2 regions of the Paenibacillus sp. plas6 genome follow, and region 1 is predicted to be linked to the other one. Evidence: a T-box and tRNA genes for the amino acid it is inferred to sense, from the RefSeq annotation. Region 1 holds a T-box; the other holds one or more tRNA genes.
The links. The T-box of region 1 lies ahead of tyrS (tyrosine--tRNA ligase). A T-box ahead of a tRNA ligase gene usually reads a tRNA of that ligase, here a tRNA-Tyr.
Positions count from the first base shown of each region.

Region 2: it has a tRNA-Tyr gene. The T-box ahead of tyrS (tyrosine--tRNA ligase) is inferred to sense a tRNA for this amino acid. The anticodon was not compared.

Region 1 covers NZ_CM170151.1:3,898,568-3,904,018, reverse strand. The annotation lists partial or broken gene AC2TDL_RS17195 (IS1182 family transposase) at 1-1,003, opposite strand, end outside; tRNA gene AC2TDL_RS17190 (tRNA-Thr) at 1,261-1,336, shown strand; tRNA gene AC2TDL_RS17185 (tRNA-Thr) at 1,378-1,453, shown strand; gene AC2TDL_RS17180 (DUF2536 family protein) at 1,790-2,002, shown strand; gene tyrS (tyrosine--tRNA ligase) at 2,116-3,378, opposite strand; T-box leader at 3,435-3,652, opposite strand; gene AC2TDL_RS17170 (histidine kinase N-terminal 7TM domain-containing diguanylate cyclase) at 3,802-5,358, shown strand.
Region 2 covers NZ_CM170151.1:1,726,262-1,731,712, forward strand. The annotation lists gene mmsB (multiple monosaccharide ABC transporter permease) at 1-54, opposite strand, end outside; gene mmsA (multiple monosaccharide ABC transporter ATP-binding protein) at 54-1,589, opposite strand; gene chvE (multiple monosaccharide ABC transporter substrate-binding protein) at 1,680-2,744, opposite strand; tRNA gene AC2TDL_RS07670 (tRNA-Lys) at 2,979-3,054, opposite strand; tRNA gene AC2TDL_RS07675 (tRNA-Tyr) at 3,070-3,155, opposite strand; tRNA gene AC2TDL_RS07680 (tRNA-Phe) at 3,165-3,240, opposite strand; tRNA gene AC2TDL_RS07685 (tRNA-Asp) at 3,269-3,345, opposite strand; tRNA gene AC2TDL_RS07690 (tRNA-Val) at 3,353-3,428, opposite strand; tRNA gene AC2TDL_RS07695 (tRNA-Met) at 3,432-3,508, opposite strand; rRNA gene AC2TDL_RS07700 (23S ribosomal RNA) at 3,643-5,451, opposite strand, start outside.

The DNA of each region.
Region 1 (5,451 bases):
CCGCTACGATATAGGTAGGCAAGTCAAAATAATGGGTTTCAATTTCATCAAGAAAAGGAATAAGCGTCTTGGTGTCCGTTGGATTGGAATAGATACCATAAGCCAGTGTGTATTGTCCTTCGGTTGCAATTTGTACATTGTATCCAGGCTTCAATTGTCCATTCTTCATGTAGTCATCTTTCATTCGCATGAAGGTTGCATCAGGATCGGTTTTGGAATAACTGTTGCGCTTTCCGAATCGTTGTTGATGAAGCTTGTACATGTTTTTTCGTTCCATCCAATCACGGACTTGCTTGAGTAGTTGTTTTGGTGCTTTTCGCTTGCTTCGTAATTGTTTTCGTTCACTCGTATCTTCGGATGCTGCGATCTTTTCTGTATAGCTTTCAACCACTCGCTCAAGGTGTTCTGCGATCTCCAGTAAGTTTTCCGTAGAGAGTTCTTGCTCATGTTCAAGCTCTGGAATGATCTTTTGTTCCAATAACTCGTTGTACAGTTGATTCGACTTTTCAATGAGCCGAGCATGATGTTTGTCCACGGCTTTTTTCCATACAAAGGTGAACTTATTCGCATTGGCTTCAATTTTGGTTCCATCAATGAACATCGCTTCTTGGGTAATGATCTTTTCTTCCACTAACTTCGAGCGAAATTGAACGAAGCACTGGCGGAGTAAGTCTTTCATCACAGGATGAACACGGAAACGATTAATCGTACGGTAGCAAGGTTCATAGCCTTGAGCTAACCACATCATCCGAATACTGTCTTTCGTAAGAGCTTCAATTTTACGACCAGAAAAGGCAGATTGAGTGTAGCCGCATAGAATGATCTTGAGCATCATGCGCGGATGATAGGCTGGACAACCGTCACGACGAACAAACGAACGAAACGCTTCATCTGGAATACTTTCGACCAAATGATGAATGGCAAATGCGATATCATGTTTATCTAATTTAACTTCTAAATTTAGAGGCAAAACTAATTGATTCATGTTATAATCTTTAAACATAAGGAACACCTTTCTTTTGAAATTTTTGGGGTGAGATACTTAAATTTTAACAGAAAGTGTTCCTTTTGTATGTAAAAAATGAACTCCTGGCATTCTACTTTGTAGAGCACCAGGAGTTTTCTTTCATTTAGCTGGGTTTTGTCCCAGCCTCTATTTTATACCACTTAATTGTCGAAAAATTTAATCTTTAATTTCAAGTATTGATTTCTGAAACATTCTGTGCAATAATAACAAACGTGCTCGACGAAATCTGTTGTGCCGCTTTAGCTCAATTGGTAGAGCAACTGACTTGTAATCAGTAGGTTGGGGGTTCAAGTCCTCTAGGCGGCACCATTTTTCCAATCGTCACTTTCATATTGTGGCACTTATATTGCGCCGCTTTAGCTCAATTGGTAGAGCAACTGACTTGTAATCAGTAGGTTGGGGGTTCAAGTCCTCTAGGCGGCACCATTTTGACTCATTCTTCTTCTCCTTATGGCGAAGAAGTTTTTTTGTTTTCATTTTATTTTTAATCAATAAAAATAGCTGCTTCTTCTCCCTCTTAGGATTTAGAAACAGCTACGAATTGATTTATTCATCTTTATCCCATTTCTTGGAGTATGCTTTTTTAGTTACCCATAATGTAATCCAAGTTATTATGGCAATAATAATTACACTAAAAAACCATACGGATCCAGGTACATCTGCCACAATGCCCCCTCCTTTCCTGTGCTATACATAGTGTACACTAAAACAACTGTACTATTGTTAAAAAATATGAACAATATATGAAAAGGATGATAAATTATGGGTTTTCAACTGGATTTAATGGAAAATAAAATCGAGTTTTATGAAGCGTTTTCACTTCAAGAGCTAGAAAATAAAATAGCTCAGCAAATCGATAATAACAAGGCACTGTTGCTTGAACCTTATAGCGTCACTCATCAAGCAACATTTCACCCATTACATGAAAAAATGCTCTATACCGCTGTCGTTCACTATAAGCTTCGCAGACAGTAAATTTCAGACCGAGAACAAGTATTTTTTCAATTGAGCTCCAACTAATAATTGAAGGAAACATTTAGTTATGGCTAGAAGCTCCTCCAGCTATGTGAGCTTCTAGCCATTTTCTATTATTCCTCGATACGTACAAGGCTGTAGTTTTTCTTACCTTTGCGGATAATAATAAATTTACCGCCAATTGCGTGCTCTGCTGTTACAACAAAGCTCAAATCATTAATTTTTTCTCCGTTCATGGAGATAGCACCATTGGATACATCTTCACGAGCTTGACGCTTTGATGGCTCAATGCCTAGATCAACTAACCAATCAACAATGTTCTTGGATTCTTTCGTTGCTGTATATGTCGGCATTTCTTTAAAACCTAGCTCAATTTCTTCTGCAGTTAGCGAAGCAATATCACCACTAAATAGTGCAGCGGTAATACGTTTTGCCTGTGCTAGCGCCTCTTCTCCGTGAACAAAACGAGTCATTTCTTCAGCTAACGCTTTTTGTGCTTCACGCTTATGCGGCTCAGTAGCCACTTTTTCAGCTAACTCATCAATTTGATCTTTTGTTAGGAACGTAAAGTACTTCAAATATTTAATGACGTCGCGGTCATCAGTATTTGCCCAAAATTGGTAGAATTCATATGGCGTAGTCTTTTTCGGATCAAGCCAAACAGCGCCGCCAGCAGTTTTACCAAACTTTGTTCCATCAGATTTCAGCATAAGAGGAATCGTTAAACCGAACGCTTTTGCTTCTGCGCCTTCCTTCTTACGAATCAAATCAAGTCCTGCTGTAATATTTCCCCATTGATCTGAGCCGCCAATTTGCAATTGCACATCTTCATGACGATATAAGTGTAAAAAGTCAATTGACTGAAGAATTTGATAAGAAAATTCCGTGAAGGAAATACCGCTCTCTAGTCGACTTGCGACTACATCCTTCGCCAGCATATTATTTATACTGAAATTTTTACCGAAATCTCGTAAAAACTCAATAACATTAATTTTTGAAATCCAATCATAGTTATTTACTAATCGAACTGCATTATCGCCTTCAGTAACAAACAGCTTTTTCATTTGAACCGTTAATGCATCAACATTCGCTTGAATTTGCTCAAGCGTTTGCAGTGTCCGCTCAGAGGTACGTCCACTAGGATCTCCAATCGTACCAGTAGCACCCCCAATCAAAATGACAGGACGATGACCAGCAAGCTGGAATCTTTTCAAAATAATAAACGGAATTAAATGTCCAATATGCATGCTGTCTCCGGTAGGGTCAATTCCGCAGTATAAAGAAACCGACTTTTCCTCAGTTAATTTGCGCAAGCCTTCAGCATCTGTCTGCTGATTAATCGCACCGCGCCACTCCAATTCTTCAATAATATTCATCTAACCACCCCTATATTTTGTTTAAATAAAAAACGTCCCTTTCTCTGATCAGCAGAAAAAGGGACGATGATTCACCGCGTTACCACCCAAATTGCATAGTATATAGTATAATCGTACTATGCCACTCATTGCGAAATATCGGTCGCTAAGCCGCTTGGCATTACCCAAGTACTCCAGAGTGTAATTCGTAAACTTTGCATGTATCAGGTTCCATCGCCCCCTGACTTTCTAGAACAGCGGCAAAGCTACTACTTCGCTCCTTCATAGTATTACATATTAGATTACAGACAGTATAGCCAATCATAAATTGATTGTCAACCGAAAATAAACTCTTTAAAATTTACATTAACTTTAACTGCATATATTGTGATTTATGGTACACTTAACACTATAGTCATATTTTCCTAATTGGAACTGACATGAATGGATTCAACTCTAACAACATATATCACTCTTATTTGTGTGTCAGGTGTTTTTAATTTTTTTCTTTGTACGTATGCTTTCTTTCGCAAGAAAGATATTCAAGGTGCCAATACATTTATCGTATATACACTATCCCTCTGCGTCTATTGCTTTGCCTATGCGATTGGCTTAACAAGCAGCACTTTGGAACAGGTTATGTTTTGGACAACAATTGAATATATAGGAATGCCAATCTCAGTTCCTCTTGGGTTATGTGTTATTATGCAATGCTTAGGCAGGAGGATAAAGCTTCGCTATTTATTCATCTTATTTGCAATACCAATGATTACTTTTATCCTAGTTGCAACAAATTCGTATCATCATCTTTATTACAAATCGATAGTGGAACATCCTCAATACGGACTGCCATTTGTCGAAATTGAAATTGGGCCTTGGTATGTGGTACAAGGAGTTCTTACGTTTGGCTGCCTATTGTATGCGATTATTATTCTATTCATGAGATTAATCGTAACGAAAAAGGGCTCGCGCGCTACAATCGTCGTTTTACTTCTAGGTCAGTTCATTCCGATGATTACAGCTTTCCTTTATTTAATTGGTGTAACTCCTGCTGGTATCGATCCTGTACCGATCGTTATCTTTATTTCCTCTGCTCTCTATATATGGGCGGTTCTATCTGAAAATATGTTATCACTCATCCCAATCGCCAAAGAAACGATATTTGATAATATGAGCGAAGGAGTAATTGTGTTAGATCGTAATCAGCGATTAGTTGATTATAATATACGAGCTAAATTTATGTTTCCACAATTAAAGAAAGGAATGATTGGTTACAGTGTAAATCAGTTATGGAAAGATCTCACAGGAGCAAACGTACCGAACTATAAAAATAACCCTCATAAAATCCATGAACTTTCCTTAATAAGTGAAACTGGACCTAAACATTTTCAAGTACGAACTTCATTAATTAAACAATATAACAATAAGATCGTAGGTAGCCTTATGATGTTTATTGATGTTACAGAGCTCAAACAACTACAAGGTGAATTAGAGCAGCTGGCATTTTATGATGGCTTAACTAAGATATATAATCGTACGCATTTTTTCAAGCTGGTCAATCAACAGCTTAACGATACCGAACAAACTGTTCCTGTTTCGTTTGTTTTATTAGATGTTGATCGATTTAAATCAGTTAACGATAACTATGGGCATGATATGGGCGACCGTTTGCTTATTCATATAAGTGGCTGCTGCAAAAAACTATTGCCAGACAATGCGATCTTAGCTCGATTTGGCGGTGAAGAATTTGTGTTCGCTCCAATCAATTATAATCTTGATCAAGCAGAACATTTTGCTGAAATCTTAAGACAGTACGTAAGTGATCATCCGCTGAAAGCAAATTACCTTGAATTAAAAGTAACAGCAAGCTTCGGCGTTGCCGAGGTGGATCGACAAGCAGAGGATACATTGCAGGTAGCATTAATTCATGCCGATCAAGCACTATATCGTTCTAAGCGTAATGGCCGGAACAAGGTTTCCGTTTATGAAGAAGTGTCTTAAATTTAATGCTAGTGTTAAGAAGGACGATAGTGTAATGTCAATACACTAGCATTTTTATGCAAATATAAATTGAGACAATTAATCATTTATTTT
Region 2 (5,451 bases), 2.2 Mb from region 1:
AAACATTCCATATTGTCTTATGTTGTTTTTAACAAGTGTCTTGATCGTCTCGATCATGCTCCATTCCGTCCTTTCGTCATATATTTCATGAGCAGCTCCTGAGTTGCTTCTGCTCGCGTAACTTCTCCTGTAAAGCGCCCTTCATTCATTACATAAATGCGATCGCAAATACCTAGCAGTTCTGGCAGCTCCGAGGAAATGACTAATATTCCTTTTCCTTCATTTGCAAGCTCATGAATAATCGTATAAATTTCATATTTTGCTCCGACATCAATCCCCCTTGTCGGTTCATCTAAAAACAATATATCTGGCTCTGTATAAATCCACTTGCTTAACACTACTTTTTGTTGGTTACCGCCGGACAAGTTACCTGTAATCTGATGAACGCTCGGTGTTTTGATTCTTAAACGTTGACGAAATATTTCTGCATCCTTTAGCTCCTGATGATCATTTACAATTTGATACTTGGAAATTCGCTTAAGATTGGAAAGCGTAATATTGCGCTTAATATCTTCAATTAAAATTAATCCATATTCTTTACGGTCTTCAGTTACATAAGCAATTCCTGCTTCGATTGCATCACTTATCGACTTAATCTGTAAAACTTTGCCGTCCTTCTTAATTTCTCCGCTCTTTTTAATGCCGTAGCTTTCGCCAAATATACTCATCGCAAGCTCAGTCCGTCCTGCACCCATTAAGCCTGCAACCCCAACAATTTCTCCTCTTTTTATATGAAAATTGACATTATCTATGACGATTCGTCCTGCTTGTGTAGGATGCTGTACAGTCCAATTGCGAACTTCAAAGAATGTTTCGCCGATATTCGCATGTCTTGTCGGATAACGTTGCGTTAAGTCGCGTCCAACCATCCCTTTAATAATTCGTTCCTCGGTAATTTCATCTTTATCCATATACAGCGTTTCTATCGTTTGACCATCGCGCAAGATTGTAATCGCATCTGCTACCTTCATAATTTCATTAAGCTTGTGAGATATTATGATTGAAGTTAATCCCTGCTCCTTAAACTGCAGCAACAAGTTCAGCAAGTTTTCACTATCCTCTTCGTTCAGAGCGGCAGTAGGCTCATCTAAAATAAGCAGCTTAACCTCTTTCGAAAGAGCTTTCGCAATTTCCACCAGCTGCTGCTTACCGACCCCAATTAAACCGGCTAGTGTTGTTGGATGTTCAGATAAACCAACCTTTTCTAGCAGTTTCTTTGTTTCGCGCTCAGTTTCATGCCAATTAATGATTCCCTTCTTTGCTCGTTCATTGCCTAAAAAGATATTTTCTGCAATCGATAGCAATGGAATTAGTGCCAGCTCCTGATGAATAATAACGATTCCTTTTCGCTCGCTATCTGATATATCTCTAAATTGGCAAAGCTGGCCATCAAAGAATATTTCACCTTCATAGCTTCCTGATGGATATACACCGGATAGCACCTTCATTAACGTTGATTTTCCTGCTCCATTTTCCCCCATAAGTGCATGAATCTCACCTTCACGCACCTTTAAGTTCACGTTATGAAGTGCTTTTACACCTGGAAATGTTTTCGTAATACTCCGCATTTCTAAGATTATCTTTTCCAATCGACACACTCCCATTTCTATAGAATGGATAGGAATAGAAATGACTTAGTAATACGTGATTACCAAGTCATTTTTTTACTTCACCTATAATTAAAAGTCACTTTCTGAATAATAGCCTGAATCAATCAACACTTCTTTGTAGTTTGTAATATCAACACTTACAGGTTCAAGAAGGTAAGATGGAACAACCTTCACACCGTTATCATAGGTTTCTGTATCGTTAACTGTCGCTTCTTTACCTTCTAACACAGCCTCCGCCATAGAAACTGCTACTTTAGCTAGCTCTCGAGTATCTTTGAAGATTGTAGATGTTTGTTCACCTGCAATAATCGATTTTATAGATGCAAGCTCTGCGTCTTGACCTGTAATGATTGGCATAGGCTTATCTGCTGAACCATAGCCAACTCCTTTAAGTGAAGAAATAATACCGATACTAATGCCGTCATATGGAGAAAGTACAGCATGTACGAGATCCGTTGTGTAGTTTGCGCTTAGCAAGTTATCCATGCGCGCTTGTGCAGTTGCACCATCCCAACGAAGAGTTGCAACTTGCTCCATTTGTGTTTGACCGCTCTTTACAACTAATTTACCGCTGTCGATATACGGTTGTAGTACACTCATAGCTCCATTAAAGAAGAAGTATGCGTTGTTATCATCAGGTGAGCCAGCAAATAGCTCAATATTAAATGGTCCTTTCCCTTCTTTTAAACCAAGCTTTTCTTCAATATAGCTTGCTTGTAACACGCCAACCTTAAAATTATCGAACGTTGCATAGTAGCTAATATGAGGAGTATTACGAATTAAACGGTCGTAGGAAATTACTGCAATCTTTTCATCTGCTGCTTTTTGTAATACTTCTGTTAAGGATTCACCGTCAATCGCTGCAATAACTAATACGTCTACTCCTTTCGTAATCATGTTTTCAATCTGTGAGACTTGGTTTTCAATAACATCCTCTGCGTATTGCAAGTCAACCTTGTAGCCGAGTTCTTCAAATTTCTTCTTCATATTGTCTCCGTCAGCAACCCAGCGTTCAGAAGATTTCGTTGGCATCGCAATACCAACACTCCCCTTACCGCTGCTTCCGCTTGAGGAACAAGCAGCAAGTACTACAGTCAGTAAAGTAACAATCATCATTACGGCTATTTTTTTCATTTTGTAACCCCTTTCAATTTATCGTTACACTAATAGTGTAGTTTCCAAAGGTTTACATGTCTTTCCAATAAATTAGCTAATATTTATAATTTTTTAACGTGCATAAAATGAAAAAGAGTGGCTTGAAACAAGTTTGCTTCAAGCCACTCTACCGTTATTATTAAGTTTACAGATTAGCATGATCAATAGTATTTAAAACAAAAAAAGAGAGTTACCTCTCTAGTTTGTAAAAAATGGTGAGCCATGAAGGACTCGAACCTTCGACACCCTGATTAAAAGTCAGGTGCTCTACCAACTGAGCTAATGGCTCTCAATTAAGAGAAAATGGTGGAGGCTGATGGATTCGAACCACCGAACTCGTAAGAGAACAGATTTACAGTCTGCTGCGTTTGGCCACTTCGCTAAGCCTCCACAAATTAGTGGTGGCTCGGGACGGAATCGAACCGCCGACACGAGGATTTTCAGTCCTCTGCTCTACCGACTGAGCTACCGAGCCACATTTTTATAATTTTTTTGCATTAAAATGGCGGAGCTGACGAGATTCGAACTCGCGTTCTCCTGCGTGACAGGCAGGCATGTTAGGCCTCTACACCACAGCTCCGCATTAATGGTGGAGGATGACGGGATCGAACCGCCGACCCTCTGCTTGTAAGGCAGATGCTCTCCCAGCTGAGCTAATCCTCCATATGGTAGCGGCGAAGGGGATCGAACCCCCGACCTCACGGGTATGAACCGTACGCTCTAGCCAGCTGAGCTACACCGCCACATTTTTTCGACTTGTCCATATTACTGAATAATCATGGACTTGTCAATAGTTTTACTTACAATAATGTAAGTTTTATATTGAAGGTTTGCACCTTCAAAACTGGATAGAAAGTTTCTCATCTTACGAATCATTTAGGATAAGCCCTCGACCGATTAGTACTGGTCAGCTCCATGCATTGCTGCACTTCCACCCCCAGCCTATCTACCTCGTCGTCTTCAAGGGGTCTTACTACTTGGGAAATCTCATCTTGAGGGGGGCTTCACGCTTAGATGCTTTCAGCGCTTATCCCTTCCGTACTTGGCTACCCAGCGGTGCTTCTGGCGAAACAACTGGTACACCAGCGGTACGTCCATCCCGGTCCTCTCGTACTAAGGACAGCTCCTCTCAAATTTCCTACGCCCGCGACAGATAGGGACCGAACTGTCTCACGACGTTCTGAACCCAGCTCGCGTACCGCTTTAATGGGCGAACAGCCCAACCCTTGGGACCTACTTCAGCCCCAGGATGCGATGAGCCGACATCGAGGTGCCAAACCTCCCCGTCGATGTGGACTCTTGGGGGAGATAAGCCTGTTATCCCCAGGGTAGCTTTTATCCGTTGAGCGATGGCCCTTCCATTCGGTACCACCGGATCACTAAGCCCGACTTTCGTCCCTGCTCGACTTGTGGGTCTCGCAGTCAAGCTCCCTTCTGCCTTTACACTCTTCGAATGATTTCCAACCATTCTGAGGGAACCTTTGGGCGCCTCCGTTACGCTTTAGGAGGCGACCGCCCCAGTCAAACTGCCCACCTGACACGGTCCCTTCGCCCGATTCAGGGCGACAGGTTAGAACTCCGATACGATCAGGGTGGTATCCCAACGGCGCCTCCACACAAGCTGGCGCTCATGCTTCCTAGGCTCCCACCTATCCTGTACAGATCGTACCAAAGTCCAATATCAAGCTGCAGTAAAGCTCCATGGGGTCTTTCCGTCTTGTCGCGGGTAACCTGCATCTTCACAGGTATTAAAATTTCACCGGATCTCTCGTTGAGACAGCGCCCAATTCGTTACGCCATTCGTGCGGGTCAGAATTTACCTGACAAGGAATTTCGCTACCTTAGGACCGTTATAGTTACGGCCGCCGTTTACTGGGGCTTCGGTTCATAGCTTCGGCTTACGCCTAACCATTCCCCTTAACCTTCCAGCACCGGGCAGGCGTCAGCCCGTATACGTCGTCTTACGACTTTGCACAGACCTGTGTTTTTGCTAAACAGTCGATTGGGCCTTTTCACTGCGGCCCCCTCGGGCTATTCACCCTACCGGGGCACCCCTTCTCCCGAAGTTACGGGGTCATTTTGCCGAGTTCCTTAACGAGAGTTCTTCCGCGCGCCTTAGCATGCTCTGCTCGCCTACCTGTGTCGGTTTGCGGTACGGGCACCTTCGTCTCACTAGAGGCTTTTCTTGGCAGCCTGAACTCATGACCTTCGCTACTGCAATTTTCGCTCCCCATCACAGCCCAGCCTTTCGATGAGCGGATTTGCCTACTCACCAGCCTCACTGCTTGGACGGACATCCATCAGTCCGCGTCACTATCCTTCTGCGTCACCCCTTCGCTCAAACAACTACGGTGGTACAGGAATTTCAACCTGTTGTCCTTCCACTACGCCTTTCGGCCTCGCGTTAGGTCCCGACTTACCCTGAGTGGACGAGCCTTCCTCAGGAACCCTTAGGCTTACGGCGGATAGGATTCTCACCTATCTTTTCGTTACTCATACCGGCATTCTCACTTGAATACAGTCCACCACTCCTTACGGTATGACTTCAACCCGTATTCAACGCTCCCCTACCCAATTCGTAGGCTTCACTTCAACTTCGATGGTTTGTGTTTAGCTGAAGAACATACATTTAGTCGAATTCTTGAACAACCTTAGCGGTTGATTTCGACGAATGTTAATCGTCGCT